Caballeronia sp. LZ062: one gene and its partners. The protein of the gene in region 1 interacts with the protein of each later gene in a pairwise test. Links are inferred from orthologs where the notes say so. Each region holds a gene or a part of one and is shown in the gene's direction. Other genes may lie near its edges. The genes, in order: ndk, P9239_RS18910 and P9239_RS06255.

Region 1 (5,316 bases):
CGATGTCGTCAATACGTATCTGATGTATTGCCGCTTTCAGTTGATGCGCGGCGGCTTTTCGGCCGACGAGTACAGCGACGAAGTCAATTTCGTCAAAAACGCGCTCGCGCAGGAAACGTCGCCGCACTGGGCCGAGTATCTCGCCGCGTTCGGCCGATGAGTTCTTGACGCTTCGTCTACAATCTCGCCTTCGCTATCACGTCAGTCAGGAAGTACGCAGGTGTCTGAAGCCGCTCGAAAAAATCCGCATCGCCGCCGCGCGGCGCCCGCGAAGTCCGTCACGCCCGATCCGTCGTTCGTCGCGCCTGAAATCGAAATCGACGCGCTCGATATGGACGCGCGCGGCGTCGGCCGCACGGTGAACGAGGACGGCGAGCCGGGCAAGGTCATTTTCGTGGAAGGCGCGCTGCCGGGCGAGCGCGTGAGCTATTCGAGCTATCGCAAAAAGGCGAGCTTCGAGCAGGCGCAGGTCGTCAAGGTGCTGCGCGAAAGCGTGATCCGCACGCGCCCGAAATGCCAGTTCTTCGGCACGTGCGGCGGCTGCTCGATGCAGCATCTGGACGTGCGCGCGCAGATCGCGGTCAAGCAGCGCGTGCTGGAAGACAATCTGCAGCATCTGGCGAAACTGCGGCCCGAAACCATGTTCCGGCCGATTCACGGCCCGTCGTGGGGCTACCGTTATCGCGCGCGGCTCACCGTGCGCCATGTCGAAAAGAAGGGCGGCGTGCTGGTCGGCTTCCACGAGCGCAAAAGCAGCTACGTGGCCGACATGACGAGCTGCGAAGTGCTGCCGCCGCACGTTTCCGCGATGCTCGTGCCGCTGCGTCATCTGGTGGCGGCGCTTTCGATCCGCGATCGCATGCCGCAGATTGAACTGGCGGTCGGCTCGGACGTGACGGCGCTCGTCCTGCGCATTCTCGAACCGCTGACAGAAGCCGACGAAGCCCTGCTGCGCACGTTCGCCGACGAGCACGGCGTTCAGTTTTGGCTGCAGCCGAAGGGCCCGGACACCGTCTATCCGTTCTATCCGCTCGACCGCGAACTGGCTTACACGCTGCCGGAGTTCAACGTCCGCATGCCGTTCAAGCCGACCGACTTCACGCAGGTCAATCATCAGATCAACCGTGTGCTCGTGTCGCGCGCGTTGAGCCTGCTGGCGCCGGCGCGCACCGATCGCGTGCTCGATCTGTTCTGCGGCATCGGCAATTTCACGCTGCCGCTCGCGCGCGTGTCGCGGGAAGTGGTCGGCATCGAGGGCAGCGAGGCGCTGACGGCTCGCGCCCTCGAAAACGCGAAGGCGAACGGCGCCGATGGGCACACGTCGTTCGCGTGCCGGAATCTGTTCGAAGTCACCGCTGACGACATTCGGGCGCTCGGCCGCTTCGACAAGTTCCTGATCGATCCGCCGCGCGAAGGCGCGCTCGCGGTGTCGAAGGCGCTCGCGGACATCGCGCAAAGCGGCGACGACGCGATTCTGCCGAAGCGCATCGTCTACGTGTCCTGCAATCCGGCGACGCTCGCGCGCGATGCCGGCCTGCTCGTGCACGAGGCCGGCTACCGGATGAAGGGCGCGGGCGTCGTGAACATGTTCCCGCATACATCGCACGTCGAATCGATTGCGCTGTTCGAGCGCGACTGACGCGTCGCGCGTTTCAGCAGGCAAAAAAAACCGGCCCGAAGGCCGGTTTTTTTTGTCTCAGCGAAGCGTTCCGCGATCAGTTGCGGTTGCCGCCGAAGATGCCGAGCAGCGCCAGCAGGTTCGTGAAGACGTTGTACAGATCGAGGTAGATGGCGAGCGTCGCGCTGATGTAATTCGTCTCGCCGCCGTTCACGACGCGCTGCACGTCGAACAGCATGTACGCGGAGAAAATCACGATGGCGAGCACGGAGATCGTCATCATCAGCGCCGGCAGTTGCAAGAAGATGTTCGCGAATGCGGCGAGCAGGATGACGATCACGCCCATGAACAGGAACTTGCCGAGGCCCGAGAAATCACGCTTGCTGACGGTCGCGATGGTCGCCATGGCCGCGAAGATCACGCCCGTGCCGCCGAACGCCATCATGATGAGCTGCGGCCCGTTCGAGAAGCCGAGTATGAAACTCAGCAGACGCGAGAGCATTAGGCCCATGAAGAACGTGAAGCCGAGCAGGACGACCACGCCCATGCCGCTGTTCTTCGTCTTTTCGATCGCGAACATGAAGCCGAACGCGATGGCGAGGAAGGCGATGAAGCTCATCGCCGGGCTCGTGGCGGCGAACAGCGAAAAGCCTGTCGCGACCCCGATGTACGCGCCGAGCACTGTCGGCACCATGGAAAGCGCCAGCAGCCAGTAAGTATTGCGCAGCACCTTGTTGCGCACCTCGACCGAGGTGACGGCGCCAGTGCGGCCGAAGCCGTAGGGTGATTCGTTCATGGTTTCTCCTTGCTCCAATTGTCCGTCGTTCAGTTGTACCGCGACATTCTGGTTACATGGGATCGTAACGTCGCTCTCTTAAGCCAAAATTAGTACCGCAATGGTGCACGGCCGATTCCATTGCGATACCGCGTTTTGCTCCAATATGGCCGCGGCGCGCGCAGAATTCAATGCTTGCCCGCTCTATTTCAGAGCCTGTATGCAGCCAGCCTACGCATGCTTTGATCCTTACGGCGTCGTAAGGTTTCAATCGCAATCATACATCGCTTCGTGCTACAATTGTCGATTCGTTTTAATCCGTAAACCGTTCATTTTTTGGAGTTTTTCATGGCGATCGAGCGCACCCTGTCGATTATCAAGCCGGACGCAGTGGCAAAGAACGTTATCGGCCAGATCTACAGCCGTTTCGAGAACGCTGGTCTGAAGATCATCGCGTCGCGCATGGTTCACCTGTCGCGCGCCGACGCGGAGAAGTTCTACGCGGTGCACGCCGCGCGTCCGTTCTTCAAGGACCTCGTGGAGTTCATGGTGTCGGGTCCGGTCATGATCCAGGTGCTGGAAGGCGAAAACGCAATCGCACAGAACCGCGACCTGATGGGCGCCACCGATCCGAAGAAGGCTGACAAGGGTACGATCCGCGCCGATTTCGCCGACAGCATCGACGCGAACGCCGTGCACGGTTCCGACGCTCCGGAAACGGCGCGCCAGGAGATCGCGTTCTTCTTCCCTGAAGTGAACGTCTACTCGCGTTAATTCATGTGTTGGTCGCCGCGCCTGTCAAAGGGCGCGGTCAAACGCGCCTCAGCACAAGAATAGCTGCAAAAAAAGTTGTGAATAAGCAGGAATTTGGCGCGAACGGTCCCGGGCGAATGTCCGGGCTTCGCAATCTGGAAATGGCAGAACTCGACATGACGAGCAGCAGCACCGTCAATCTTCTCGATCTCGACGCCGCCGGGCTGGTCGCTTACTGCGGTAGCCTCGGCGAAAAGCCGTTTCGCGCCAAGCAATTGCAACGCTGGATCCATCAATTCGGTGCCGACGACTTCGACGGCATGACGGATCTCGCGAAATCGCTGCGCGAAAAACTCAAGGGCCGCGCCACGCTGGCGATGCCCGACATCATTCGCGACCACGTTTCCGCCGACGGCACGCGCAAGTGGCTGATCGACGTCGGCAACGGCAACGCGGTCGAAACCGTGTTCATCCCCGAAGAGACGCGCGGCACGCTTTGCGTGTCGTCGCAGGCGGGTTGTGCGGTCAACTGCCGGTTTTGCTCCACCGGCAAGCAAGGCTTTTCCCGCAATTTGACGACCGGCGAGATCATCGGCCAGTTGCGCATGGCGGAGTTTGCGTTGCGCAAGTCGCTCGGCCGCGAAGTCGGCGGGCCGGGCAAGGGCGAGCGCGTCGTCACCAACGTCGTGATGATGGGCATGGGCGAGCCGATGCTCAACTACGACGCCGTCGTGCCGGCGATGCGCCTGATGCTCGACGACAACGCTTACGGCCTGTCGCGCCGCCGCGTCACGCTCTCAACGTCCGGCGTCGTGCCGATGATGGACCGGCTCGCGGCGGATCTCCCCGTGGCGCTCGCGGTGTCGCTGCACGCGCCGAACGATCCGCTGCGCGACATGCTCGTGCCGCTCAACAAGAAGTATCCGTTGCGCGAGCTGATGGCGGCCTGCCAGCGGTATCTGAAGGTCGCGCCGCGCGACTTCATCACGTTCGAGTACTGCATGCTGGACGGCGTGAACGACAGCGAGGCTCACGCCCGCGAATTGCTCGCGGTGACGCGCGACGTGCCGTGCAAGTTCAACCTCATTCCGTTCAATCCGTTCCCGGAATCCGGCCTTACGCGCTCGAAGAACGAGCAAATCAAACGGTTCGCGCAGGTGCTGATCGACGCGGGCGTCGTCACGACGGTGCGCAAGACGCGCGGCGACGACATCGACGCGGCATGTGGTCAGCTCGCCGGTGCGGTGCAGGATCGCACGCGGCTCGCCGAGCGCACGAACCGCTCAGGAAGCAAGGTGATCGAGGTGCGCGCGGTCTGACGGGATCGCGGCTGCCCGGGCGTCGACATGGCGCGACGGCCGCGATCAGGCAGCGACCATGAAGCGAACGCCGCGCGAAGGCGAACATTTTGTTATAAAGCGGTCTGCAACGGCGCCAGGGTTGTATCGTTCAGTGCTTTGGAAACTGACGGCGCAGCAGCGCAATATAAAAGAATCGATGCGAGGAATTTGGGATGAGTGAGCCGCAACACCCGACGCCTTTCGGCAGTCATACCGACGAAATGTCCGGCGATCAGCATGATGCCCGGACGCGAGTCGGAGGGGCGGCATCGCGCGAAAGCCAGCCGGTGACGCTGGACTCGCTGCAGGCAGTCGGCGCGCGTCTCGCGCAGCTCCGAAGCGCGAAAGCATGGTCGATCGACGACGTTTCGGCCCGGCTCAAGGTGTCGCCGCAGAAGCTTGCCGCGCTCGAAGAGGGCGATATCAGTCAATTGCCCGACCGGACGTTCGCCGCGGGCATCGTGCGCAGCTACGCCAAAATCCTTGGTGCCGACCCGGCGCCGTTCACGCAGGCGTTCCGCCGCGATGGCATGCCGGTCGAGCACAATCTGAAGGTGCCGGCCTCGTCCGGCGCGGGATTGCCGCGCGGCCGTGTGTCCGTGCCGCTCGGTAATTCGTCGGGTCGCAAGCGTTCGTGGCTGTGGGGCGTTCTGGCAATCGTCGCGGTGCTGGCAGTGCTCGTGATGTGGCACACCGGTGGCGATTCGTCGGCATGGCTCGCGCGGATCAAGTCGAGCACGGGCGCGGGAGTCGCCGCGACGTCGGGCGACAAGCCCGCGGCGTCGCAAGTCGCGACGCCCGACGAAGCCGCCGCCGCGAATACCGGCGAG
Region 2 (5,481 bases), 1.8 Mb from region 1 along the record:
CGACGCGTTCGCGCGCCGCCGTGTGGCGATGCGGACGTTCTTGCCGAGATCGACCAGCGCGTTGACGAGATAGCTGCCGATGAAACCGGAGCCGCCGATGATCGCCACGTTCTGATGTTGCATGTTCGCCTCTTGGGTCGCGGCTGTCCGGTTGGCTGACGAATGCGGGGCTGAAATGGAGACGAGCCGCCGCGCGTGCTTCCGATGAACGGATGGCCGAGCGCGGCGGCGCGAAGCGCGCTTACGGCGCGATATAACCCAGCCGCGCCTTCAGCGATTGCGGACGGCCTTCGAACAGCGCCGCGTAATACACGGTGTTCGACAGCACGTTCTTCACGTAATCGCGCGTCTCGGAAAACGGAATGGTTTCAGCAAAAACCGCGCCCTCGACCGGCGCGCGCAAATCCTTCCGCCATTGACGCGGCCTTCCCGGACCGGCGTTGTAGCCGGCGGTGGCGAGCACCGGCGAGTTGTCGAATTGATTGTAGATCATCGACAGGTAATTCGTGCCGAGCAGGATATTGGTGTCGATGTCGTTCATCTGCGCGCGCGACAGCGAACCGAGACCAATCTTCTTCGCGACAAGCTGCGCCGTGCCGGGCATCAACTGCATGAGGCCGCCCGCACCCACGTCCGAGCGCGCGTTGATGATGAAGCGCGATTCCTGGCGAATCAGACCGTAGGCCCATTCGGTGTCGAGCCCGGTGCTTTGCGCGTCGCGCTCGACGGTCTCGCGGAACGGCGAGAGATAACGCAGCGTGAAGTCGTGCTCGGTCTTCGTCTTGTCGGCGGTGTTGACGGTGCGGTCGTACAGCTCGATGCGCTTCGCGTATTGCGCGGCGGCGAGCAGTTGACGGTCCGTCATGCTGCGCAGCGGCCAGTTCCATTCGCGATTGCCTTCCAGCCGCATGTTGAGCGCATAGAAACGCTGCGCCAGCGCGAAGCCCGGCACAGACTGCATCTGCGCGATTTCGGCGTCCGAGACGCTCGTGCGCGGCGGCAGCGTGATCTTCTGGCCGAGCTCTTCCAGCGCGAGCTGGCCGTAGAAGTTGTATTGATCCGCGATGCTCTGGAATTCCTGATTGGCCGTGGCCGCGTCGCCCGCCTGCTTGACGGCGCGCGCATGCCAGTAGACCCATGCGGGCTGACTGCGCAGCGTGGGCGGCATCTGCTCGATGGACCAGCGCACCATGTTCCAGTCGCCCGCCAGCAGCGCGCTGCGCGTGCGCCATTCGTAGGCCGGATTCGACAACGGCGCGTTCGCCGACAGCCGATACCAGTCCGCCGCCGACGGCATGCGCTTCAACGCCGCCTGGTAGCCGATGGTGCCCCAGCCGATGGCGCGCTCCGCAGGCGTGAGGCCCGGCGCGACGGAACTGAACGTGGCCGCAGCCATCGCCGGATCGTTGCGCGCCATGCGCGTGATCGCGAGCAGCGTCAGCTGATGCGCCGGCGTGTTCGGCATGACGCCGCGCGCGAGATAAAGCGGCGGCTTGTTCACGGCGTTGTCGAGCAGTTCCGGCTTCGGGCGCTCCTGGCCGAGCGCATCGACGATATTCGCGCCGGTCGTCGTGTAGTTCTGCTCATAGGCGAGGCGAATCTGCTGCCAGATGTCGTCGCTCGAGAACTGGCCGGACTCCGCGAGCGCCGCGATCAGATCGACGCAGCCGTCGCCGTACCATTTCGGATCGACGAGCAGCGCGCGCGCCGCCTCCGTGATATTTTCGCCGCGCGACTGGCGCGCTTCGAGCGCATAGCATTTGACTTGCGTGTCGTCATTCAGCACGAAGCGCGAATACTGCTGCTCGAAGTTGCGCCAGTCGTGACGGCCGCCGAGCACCACGAGGTAGTCGTTGCGCATGCGGTCGGCAATGGCCTGACCGTCGTAGCGTTGCAGGAACGAGAGCACCGGCGCATCCGGCGCGTCCGGGCGCGCGTGGCCTTGCGCATCGAAAAGCTGCGGCTTGATCGTGAAGTACTCGACGTAACCCGGCGCCGGATAATTCGGAATCTGCGCGGCGAGGCCGGCGGCACGGCCGGCGTCGTTCGCTCGGGACGCCTCGCGCAACTGCATGAAGACGCGATCGTCGGAGGACGGCGAAAAGTCGGCGTCCGGGCGGACGGCCGAGGCCGTTCCGCAGGCGACGAGCGTCGCGGCGGCCAGGACGTAGCCGACCGCAAGATATACTCGGTTGAAGCGTTTTGACATCGTTATTACTGGAGCGCGAGGTGGTCCAAAGATCGGTTGAAAGCATAGCACGCAACGTTTGCGCGGAACCGGTCCGCGCGGAGCCGAAGAGCGCGCTGCGCGCCACGCTGCTCGCGCGTCGCGAAGCGCAGCCCGAAGACCCCGCGCAAGCGGCGCGTAATGCGGCACTGGGCGACCGGCTGCGCGTGCTGCTCGACGAGCGCGCGGCGAAATGCGTCGGCTTTTATTGGCCGGTGGCGGGCGAATTCGACGCACGCGCGGTCATCGCGGATTGGCTCGCATCGGACGACGGTCGCGAGGCCGCATTGCCGGTCGTCGTGCAGCCGCATGCGCCGATGGCCTTTCACGCCTGGCACGCGCAATCGCCCATGAAGGCTGGCCGCTATCGCATTCCGGTACCGGAAGAAGAGAGAGTCGTGGTGCCGGAATTGCTGCTCGTGCCGTGCGTCGGTTTCGATGTGGAACGGTATCGCCTCGGCTACGGGGGCGGTTATTACGACCGCACGCTGGCCGCGTGGCCGGTCGCGAAGAAGCCTGCGACCATCGGCATAGCGTATGAAATGGGCAAGCTCGGCGCTCTGCCGCGCGAATCGCACGACATGCCGCTCGATGCGATCGTCACCGAAGCGGCGCGCTACTGAACCGCGCTTACAGCGACGCCGCCGCGCGCGCGGCGGTGTCATAGAGGCCGGATGCGTTGCGCATCAACTGGGCGGCCTCGCCGATCTGCTCGTTGGTCAGCCGGCTTTCGCGCAGCGCGGAGATCAGGCAGCTTTCCCGCACTTCGCGATACTTGCCGCACAACTCGCGCCCTGCCGGCGTCGCGGTGAAGAACACTTCTTTGCCGCTTTTCTCGCTCGTCACGTAGCCGCGCGCCACGAGTTTCTTGAGCGCGTAGGTCGCCACGTGCGTGTCTTCGATGTTCAGCACGAAGCAAATGTCCGCGAGCTTCTTCTTGCGGTCGCGATGGTTCACGTGATGCAAGAGCGACACTTCCACCGCCGTCATGTCCTTCGCGCCCGCCGCCGACATACAGCGCACCATCCATCGGTTGAACGCGTTGCTCGCCATGATGAGCGCGTACTCGAATTCCGAGAGTTCCGCGCTGGTTTCGGAGACGAGGTGCTCGGACGACACGATCTTGGTAGGGTGACGCGACATGGCGATGACCGTAGAAAAGTGCGTCGCAGTGTAGCGCAATGCGTTCGCGCGACACTCGAGACAAACGCGTATTGATAATTTCTTGATAATTTATTGACAATGTAACATTCCGAGACAACGGGCGATGCGGTCATTCGCAAATGCGCCCGCTGTGCCCGAAGGACACATCGAACGCATGACGACACCACGAATCTATCCGCTCGGCGAAAGCGCGCTGGTCTGCGATATCGCGCCGCCCGCCACGATCGACTGCCAGCGCCGCGTCTGGACGCTGGCGGATTACGCGCGCCTCTTGCCGCACGTCGTGGAAGTCGTGCCGGGCATGAACAATCTGACGATCGTCTTCGATCCGCTGGAAGCCGACTACGAAAGCCTCGCGGCGCAACTCGAAGCCCAATGGGACGTCGCCGGCCACGCCGACACGGAAGGCACGCAGATCGACATTCCGGTGCGCTACGGCGGCGACGACGGCCCCGACCTCGCGGCGCTGGCCGAGCACGTCGGCTTGTCGGTCGATGAAGTCGTGAAGCGTCACACGCAAGCCGAATACATCGTGTTCTTTCTCGGCTTTCAGCCGGGCTTCGCGTATCTCGGCGGGCTCGATCCCGCGCTGCACATGCCGCGCCGCCGCGAGCCGCGCCTGGAAGTGCCGGCGGGATCGGTCGGCATCGGCGGGGCGCAGACGGGCATCTATCCGGCGACCTCGCCGGGCGGATGGCAACTGCTCGGCCGCACGGACGTGAAGCTCTTCGACCCGACGCGCAATCCGCCGACGCTCATGCAGCCCGGCGACCGCGTGCGCTTCACCGCAGTGGAGGTGCGCGCATGATCGACGTGATTCGCGCGGGCGTGCTCTCCTCGGTGCAGGATCTCGGCCGCCACGGCTATCGGCATCTGGGCGTCAGTTCGGGCGGTGCGCTCGATGCGCTGTCGCTCGAAATCGGCAATCGCATTGTCGGCAACCGGCCGGATGCGGCGGGCATCGAAGTCACATTCGGGCCGACCGTGCTGCGCTTCAAGCGCGCGACGCGCATCGCGATCACGGGCACGGATTTCGGCGCGACGCTCGACGACGTGCCGGTCTATTCGTGGTGGAGCCTGCCCGTGCGCGCGGGCCAGGAACTGACGCTGCGGGCGGCGAAGCGCGGCATGCGCTGCTATGTGTGCATCGCGGGCGGCATCGACGTGTTGCCGATGCTCGGCTCGCGCAGCACCGATCTCGGCGCCTGCTTCGGCGGACTCGGCGGACGCGCGTTGCGCGACGGCGACCGCTTGCCGGTGGGCGTGCCGCAGCCGCACAAGGGCATCGCGTTTTCGCCGGAAGAACCGGCGTTCGGCGTGAAAGCGCCTGCGTGGTGCAAGTTCGTTCTCGTCGATGAACCCGTGCGCCGTGGCCGCCACGCGCCCGGCCTCGCGTGGGCCGCGCCGATCCGCGTGCTGCGCGGCCCGGAGTACGCGAGCTTCACCGACGAAGCGCAGCGCGACTTCTGGAACGACGAATGGACCATCACGCCGAACAGCAACCGCATGGGCTTCCGGCTCGCGGGCACGCCGCTCGAACGCAGCGCCAAGACCGAGTTGCTGTCGCACGCGGTGCTGCCGGGCACGATTCAGGTTCCGCCGAACGGCCAGCCGATCATCCTGATGGGCGACGCGCAGACCACGGGCGGCTATCCGAAGATCGGCGCGGTCATCAAGGCCGACTTGTGGAAGCTCGCGCAAGTGCGGCTGAACGGCGGCGTGCGCTTTGTCGAGACATCCGTTGAGGAAGCGCGCCACGCGCTCGCGGAAGAACGCCAGTATGTAAGCCAGGTGGAAACGGCCATCGCCATGCACGAAGAACGCATCGGGCGATGACAGACAACTCAACGCAACGACTACTTCCAACGACATCATCATGCAGATCGATCTGAACGCCGATCTCGGCGAAGGCTGCGGCTCCGACGAAGCATTGCTCGACCTCGTCAGTTCCGCGAACATCGCGTGCGGCTGGCATGCGGGCGGCGCGACCGCCATGCGCGATTGCGTGCGCTGGGCGGTGCAAAAAGGCGTCGCGATCGGCGCGCATCCGAGCTTCAACGATCCGGAGAACTTCGGCCGCAAGGAAATGG
Region 3 (5,402 bases), 930 kb from region 1 along the record:
ATATCGTCGGCACGGGCGGCGACGGCTCGCACACATTCAACATCTCGACGGCGTCCATGTTCGTCAGCGCCGCGGCCGGCGCGAAAGTCGCGAAGCACGGCAACCGCGGCGTGTCGAGCAAGTCGGGCAGCGCGGACGTGCTCGAAGCACTCGGCGTCAACATCGACCTGACGCCGGAACAAGTGGCCGCCTCCATCGCCGAAACCGGCATGGGCTTCATGTTCGCGCCGAATCATCATCCGGCCATGAAGAACATCGCGGCCGTGCGGCGCGAACTCGGCGTGCGCACCATCTTCAACATCCTCGGGCCGCTGACGAATCCGGCGAGCGCGCCGAACCAGCTTCAGGGCGTGTTTCACGAAGACCTCGTCGGCATTCAGGTTCGCGTAATGCAGCGGCTCGGGGCGAAACACGTGCTCGTCGTGCACGGTAAGGACGGCATGGACGAAGTGTCGCTCGGCGCGGCGACGAAGGTCGGCGAACTGAAAAACGGCGAAGTGCGCGAGTACGAGATTCATCCGGAAGACTTCGGTTTGCAGATGGTCTCCAACCGCTCGCTCAAAGTGCAGGACGCGCAGGAGTCGAAAGCCATGCTGCTCGGGGCGCTGAACAACAAGGCGGGCGTCGCGCGTGAGATCGTCATACTGAACGCGGGCGCGGCGCTCTATGCCGCCGACATATGCGATTCGATCGCCGACGGCATGACCGCCGCGCGCGAAGCGATCGAAAGCGGCGCGGCGCGCGAGAAGGTCGAGGTATTGGTACGCTTCACGCAGCAATTCACCAAATAACGGAATTCATCATGAGCGACATTCTGGACCGCATCATCGCGGTCAAGCGCGAGGAAGTCCGCGCCGCCGAACAGAGCGCGCCGCTCGAAGAGCTGAAGCTCGAAGCGAGCGCACGCGATCTGCGCGATTTCGTCGGCGCATTGCGCGCGAAGCACGCGGCCGGGCAGGCTGCGGTGATTGCGGAAATCAAGAAGGCGAGCCCGTCGAAAGGCGTGATACGCGAGGACTTCGTGCCCGCCGACATCGCCCGTTCGTACGAGAAAGGCGGCGCCGCGTGCCTTTCCGTGCTCACCGACGTGCAGTTCTTCAAAGGCAGCGTCGCGTATCTCGAAGAAGCGCGCGCCGCGTGCAGCCTGCCGGTGCTGCGCAAAGACTTCATCGTCGATCCTTACCAGGTGATCGAAGCGCGCGCGATGGGCGCGGACTGCATCTTGCTGATCGCAGCGGCACTGGAACTCTCGCAGATGCAGGACCTCGAGGCATACGCGCATTCGCTGGGTCTCGCGGTGCTCGTCGAAGTGCACGACGCCGACGAACTGCGCGACGCGCTCACGCTCAAGACGCCGCTCATCGGCATCAACAATCGCAATCTGCGCACGTTCCAGACGACCATCGACACGACCATCGGCATGCTTGAATCCATGCCGGACGACCGTATCGTGGTGACGGAATCGGGCATCTTGTCGCGGCTCGACGTCGAGCGGCTGCGCGCCATGCGCGTGGACACCTTCCTCGTCGGCGAGGCGTTCATGCGTGCCGACGACCCGGGCGCGGAACTCGCCCGCATGTTCTTTTAACGGGACCGCATCGTGGCAATGGAACGCGAAATCAAGCTGGCGCTGCCGCCGTCGCAACATGACGACGTGGCGCGTTTCTTCGACGAACGCGCCGGCGCGGGCCGGCCGTTCGAGCTCGGCAACGTGTACTTCGACACGCCTTCGCTCGCGCTCGCTGCGGCCAAGGCCGCGCTGCGCCTGCGCCGCACGCCGGACGAATGGCTGCAAACCTATAAGACGCTCGGCGAATCGCGGGCCGGCATGCATAGCCGCCACGAATGGGAAATGCCGGTGAAAGGCGAGGCGCTCGAAATCGACGCGCTGCTCGCCGCCTGCGACGAAGAAGCCGCCCGCGAGGCGCTGAAAGCCGCCGCGCCGGAACTGATCGCGCTGTTTCGCACGGATTACAAGCGCATCGTGTGGGACGTCGAGCATGAGGGCGCGCAGATCGAAGTGGCGCTCGATCTCGGCGAAGTGACAGCGGATGTGGATGGCGAAACGCGTCGCGCGGAGATCAGCGAGCTGGAATTCGAGTTGAAATCTGGTGACGAACACGCGCTGGAAATGCTTTCCGCCGAAGCGCGCGGCGCGTTTCCGGAACTCGCCCCCGAAGATCTGAGCAAGGCGCAGCGCGGCTACCGGCTGCGCGAGCAGCCGCAAAGCGGTATCCAGAACGCCGAAGCATGAATCGTCAGTCTTCCCTTTTCGCGGAGCCGGAGAGCGCGCCGAATGCGCCCGCGCTTCCGACACTCGAAAGCCAGTTCGACGCGCTGCCCGCCGACTGGCGGCGGCATCTGATGCCGTTTATCGAGAGCCCGCGCTTTGCGGCGCTCTGCGCGTTCGTGGATTCGGAGCGCGCCGCCGGCAAAACCGTCTATCCCGCCGACGTCTTTCGTGCGCTGCGTCTCACGCGCCCCGGCGACGTCAAGGTCATCATCCTCGGTCAAGACCCGTATCACGGCGAAGACAAAGGCGCGCCGCAAGCGCACGGCCTCGCGTTTTCGGTGCCCGCGCCGGTGCGCCCGCCGCCGTCGCTGCGCAACATCTTCAAGGAAATTCAGGCGAGTCTCGGCTTCGCTGCGCCGTCGCACGGCTGTCTCGATGCCTGGGCGCAGCAAGGCGTGCTGCTTCTGAACACGTCCTTGACGGTCGAGCGCGACAAGGCGGGCAGTCATGCGAAGCGCGGCTGGGAGCAATGCACGGATACGCTCATCCACGAGATGGCGCTGCGGCACGACGGCCTCGTGTTCATGCTCTGGGGCGCGCACGCGCAGGCGAAGCGCGGGTTGATTGAGGGCACCGGCAAAGCGCACTGCGTGCTGGAAGCGCCGCATCCGTCGCCGCTCTCCGCGCATCGCGGTTTTCTCGGCTGCGGGCATTTCGCGCGGGCGAACGCGTATCTCGTCGAACACGGACGAGCGCCCATCGACTGGCGCTTGCCGCCTGCATGAAAAAACCCGCTGCATCGAACCACGCAGCGGGTTTTGACTATCGGCGGCTCTAGAAGTCGCTTACAGCGCCGCGATGGCCTCGCGCGCTTGCGCCAGCGCCATGCCGGCGGCGTCCGCGCCCATGTTCAGACCTTCGGCGTAGATGAAGTTGACATCGGTCATGCCGAGGAAACCGAGGAACGACTTCAGATACGGCGTCTGCGAGTCGTGCGGCGTGCCGACGTACTTGCCGCCGCGTGCCGACACCACGAACACCTTCTTGCCTTTCACGAGACCTTCCGGACCGTTCGCGGTGTAGCGGAAAGTGATCCCGGCCCGTGCGATCTGGTCGAAATACGCCTTCAACTGCGACGAAATGCCGAAGTTATAGAGCGGCGCGGCGATCACGACGATATCCGCCGCTTGCAGTTCTTCGATCAGCGCGATGCTCTTCGCGTCGATGGCGGCTTGCTCCGGCGTGCGCTTGTCGGCGGGCGTGAAGAACGCGCCCAGCGTGGCGTCGTCCAGATGCGGCAGGTTGTCGGCGAGCAGATTGCGCACAACGACCTTCGCGCCGGGATTGCTTTGTTGCAGCTTCGCGGTGAGTTCGTCGGCGAGCAGCGTCGACTGAGCGCCTTGCGAACGCGCGGCGGAATTGATTTGCAGAATCGTCGTCATGATGGCTTCCTTGCTGAGTGAGGAGCGGGCGCTGAGCGTGCCCGCGTTAGGAAGCATTTTTCGTTTTTCGACGATCGGGAAAAAGCCGCGCCGCCGTGAAGGATCGTTGCACCGGTAGAACAATCCTTCGACGTTTGCCGCTCGTGCCGACGCTCAGCCCTTCAGCCAGCGTTCGCGCCACTGCTTCGACGGACCGCGGCCATCCATCGCGGTTAGCACGTAACGCGACACTTCGGGCGCGTCCAGACGGACTTCGGTGCGGCGCAGTTCGTCGCGGCGAAACGCGTGGACTTCGATTCGCGCGCCCGGCAGATAGCGCGAGAGCAGCGCGTCCAGATTCGATCCGGTGACGCGCAATCCGTCGATGGCGACGAGCACGTCGCCCGCCGAGAGCCCTGCTTTCTGCGCCGCGCCGCCATCATGGACGACCGCGAGCGTCGACTCCGCGCCGCCGCGCACGCGCGCCCCGAGCGACGGCTTGCCGGCCGTGCCGTTCGTCGGCATGTCGGGAGCGAGCGCGATGCCGAACGGCTCGAACAACGCATCGAGCGGCAAATCGCGCGTGCCGCGCACGCCATCGCGAAAGAGCGCGCGCAAATCGGCGCCGGTCGCCTCCGCGAACAGCGCCTCGACTTCGTCCTCGCGGATGCCGCGCGGCTTGCCGTTGTAGAAGTCGCGGCCGTATCGCTGCCACAGCAGGCGCATCACGTCGTCGAGCGACTTGCGGTTATCGGTCTGCGCGCGGATCGACAGATCGAAGGCCAGCGCGAGCAGCGATCCCTTCTGGTAATAGCTGACGATGGCATTCGGCGCGTTCTCGTCGGCGCGGTAGTACTTCACCCACGCGTCGAACGAACTCTGCGCGACCGACTGCTTCAGCCGCCCACTGCCGCGCAGCACGCCGCCGATGGTCTTGCCGAGCAGCGAGAAATAATCGCCCGCGCTGATGAGTCCGCTGCGAACGAGCATCAGGTCGTCGTAATACGACGTGAAGCCCTCGAAGAGCCAAAGCAGCGACGTGTAATTTTCCTGCGACAGATCGTACGGCGCGAACGCCGCCGGCTTGATCCGCTTCACGTTCCACGTATGGAAATACTCGTGGCTGCACAGGCCCAGATACGTGCGATACCCGTCCGTCATCTCCGGGCGGCCTTGCACCGGAAGGTCCGTGCGATTGCAGATAAGCGCCGTCGAAGCGCGATGCTCCAGCCCGCCGTAACCATCGCTGACGGCGACGGTCATGAACACGTAGCGGTCCACCGGCGCTTTTTTCGTGCGCGGCTCGAAGAGCGCGATCTGCGCCTCGCACACGCGCTTCAGGTCCGCTGCGAGCCGCTGCATGTCCAGCGCGAGCACGCGCCCCGCGATCACGATGTCGTGCCTCACGCCGTGCGCGGTGAAGTTGCCGAGCGCGAATTCGCCTAGCGTGACGGGATGATCGACCAGTTCGTCGTAGTTCGCCGCCTCGTAGCTGCCGAAGCCGTAGCGCTTCGTGCCGCGCGATTCGGCAAGCGCCGTCGCGACGCGCCAGTTGCGCAGCGCGCCGCCCGGCGGCGGCTGAATATCCACGACGCACGGCGCGCCCGCCTGCCCTTCCACTGCCAGAAAGACGCTGGTGCCGTTGAAGAAACCGACCGTATCGTCCAGATGCGCGGCGCGCACGGACATGTCCCACGCATAGACCTCATAGCGCAGCGTGATCGGACCGTCGACCGGCGCGGCTTGCC

The links.
Region 2: the proteins of ndk (region 1) and P9239_RS18910 interact in binary tests that used the Escherichia coli proteins (3 or more experiments, as listed by UniProt). The link is inferred for Caballeronia sp. LZ062 from one-to-one orthologs.
Region 3: the proteins of ndk (region 1) and P9239_RS06255 interact in binary tests that used the Escherichia coli proteins (3 or more experiments, as listed by UniProt). The link is inferred for Caballeronia sp. LZ062 from one-to-one orthologs.

What each region holds. Positions count from the first base shown.
Region 1 is NZ_JARTWB010000002.1:971,175-976,490, forward strand. The notes cover bases 1,640-4,454. They hold ndk (nucleoside-diphosphate kinase), read left to right. Parts: upstream 1,640-2,741; coding sequence 2,742-3,167; downstream 3,168-4,454. Other genes in these bases: P9239_RS10640 (Bax inhibitor-1/YccA family protein), read right to left, coding at 1,716-2,414; rlmN (23S rRNA (adenine(2503)-C(2))-methyltransferase RlmN), read left to right, coding at 3,323-4,454. Also shown: P9239_RS10630 (3'-5' exonuclease), read left to right, coding at 1-160; 23S rRNA (uracil(1939)-C(5))-methyltransferase RlmD, read left to right, coding at 221-1,639; more of rlmN, read left to right, coding at 4,455-4,465; P9239_RS10655 (RodZ domain-containing protein), read left to right, coding at 4,660-5,316. UniProt on the Escherichia coli protein: Major role in the synthesis of nucleoside triphosphates other than ATP. The ATP gamma phosphate is transferred to the NDP beta phosphate via a ping-pong mechanism, using a phosphorylated active-site intermediate.
Region 2 is NZ_JARTWB010000002.1:2,755,060-2,760,540, reverse strand. What follows is about bases 1,054-4,033. They hold P9239_RS18910 (5-formyltetrahydrofolate cyclo-ligase), read left to right. Parts: upstream 1,054-2,217; coding sequence 2,218-2,850; downstream 2,851-4,033. Other genes in these bases: pxpB (5-oxoprolinase subunit PxpB), read left to right, coding at 3,546-4,033; P9239_RS18905 (winged helix DNA-binding protein), read right to left, coding at 2,858-3,370; P9239_RS18915 (transglycosylase SLT domain-containing protein), read right to left, coding at 1,054-2,209. Outside these bases: P9239_RS18920 (complex I NDUFA9 subunit family protein), read right to left, coding at 1-123; more of P9239_RS18915, read right to left, coding at 242-1,053; more of pxpB, read left to right, coding at 4,034-4,199; P9239_RS18895 (biotin-dependent carboxyltransferase family protein), read left to right, coding at 4,196-5,227; 5-oxoprolinase subunit PxpA, read left to right, coding at 5,268-5,481. UniProt on the Escherichia coli protein: Involved in the removal of 5-formyltetrahydrofolate.
Region 3 is NZ_JARTWB010000002.1:40,037-45,438, reverse strand. Bases 1,234-4,134 are described here. They hold P9239_RS06255 (uracil-DNA glycosylase), read left to right. Parts: upstream 1,234-2,250; coding sequence 2,251-3,018; downstream 3,019-4,134. Other genes in these bases: P9239_RS06245 (PDZ domain-containing protein), read right to left, coding at 3,829-4,134; P9239_RS06250 (NAD(P)H-dependent oxidoreductase), read right to left, coding at 3,079-3,675; P9239_RS06260 (CYTH domain-containing protein), read left to right, coding at 1,601-2,254; trpC (indole-3-glycerol phosphate synthase TrpC), read left to right, coding at 1,234-1,588. Outside these bases: trpD (anthranilate phosphoribosyltransferase), read left to right, coding at 1-791; more of trpC, read left to right, coding at 803-1,233; more of P9239_RS06245, read right to left, coding at 4,135-5,402. UniProt on the Escherichia coli protein: Excises uracil residues from the DNA which can arise as a result of misincorporation of dUMP residues by DNA polymerase or due to deamination of cytosine.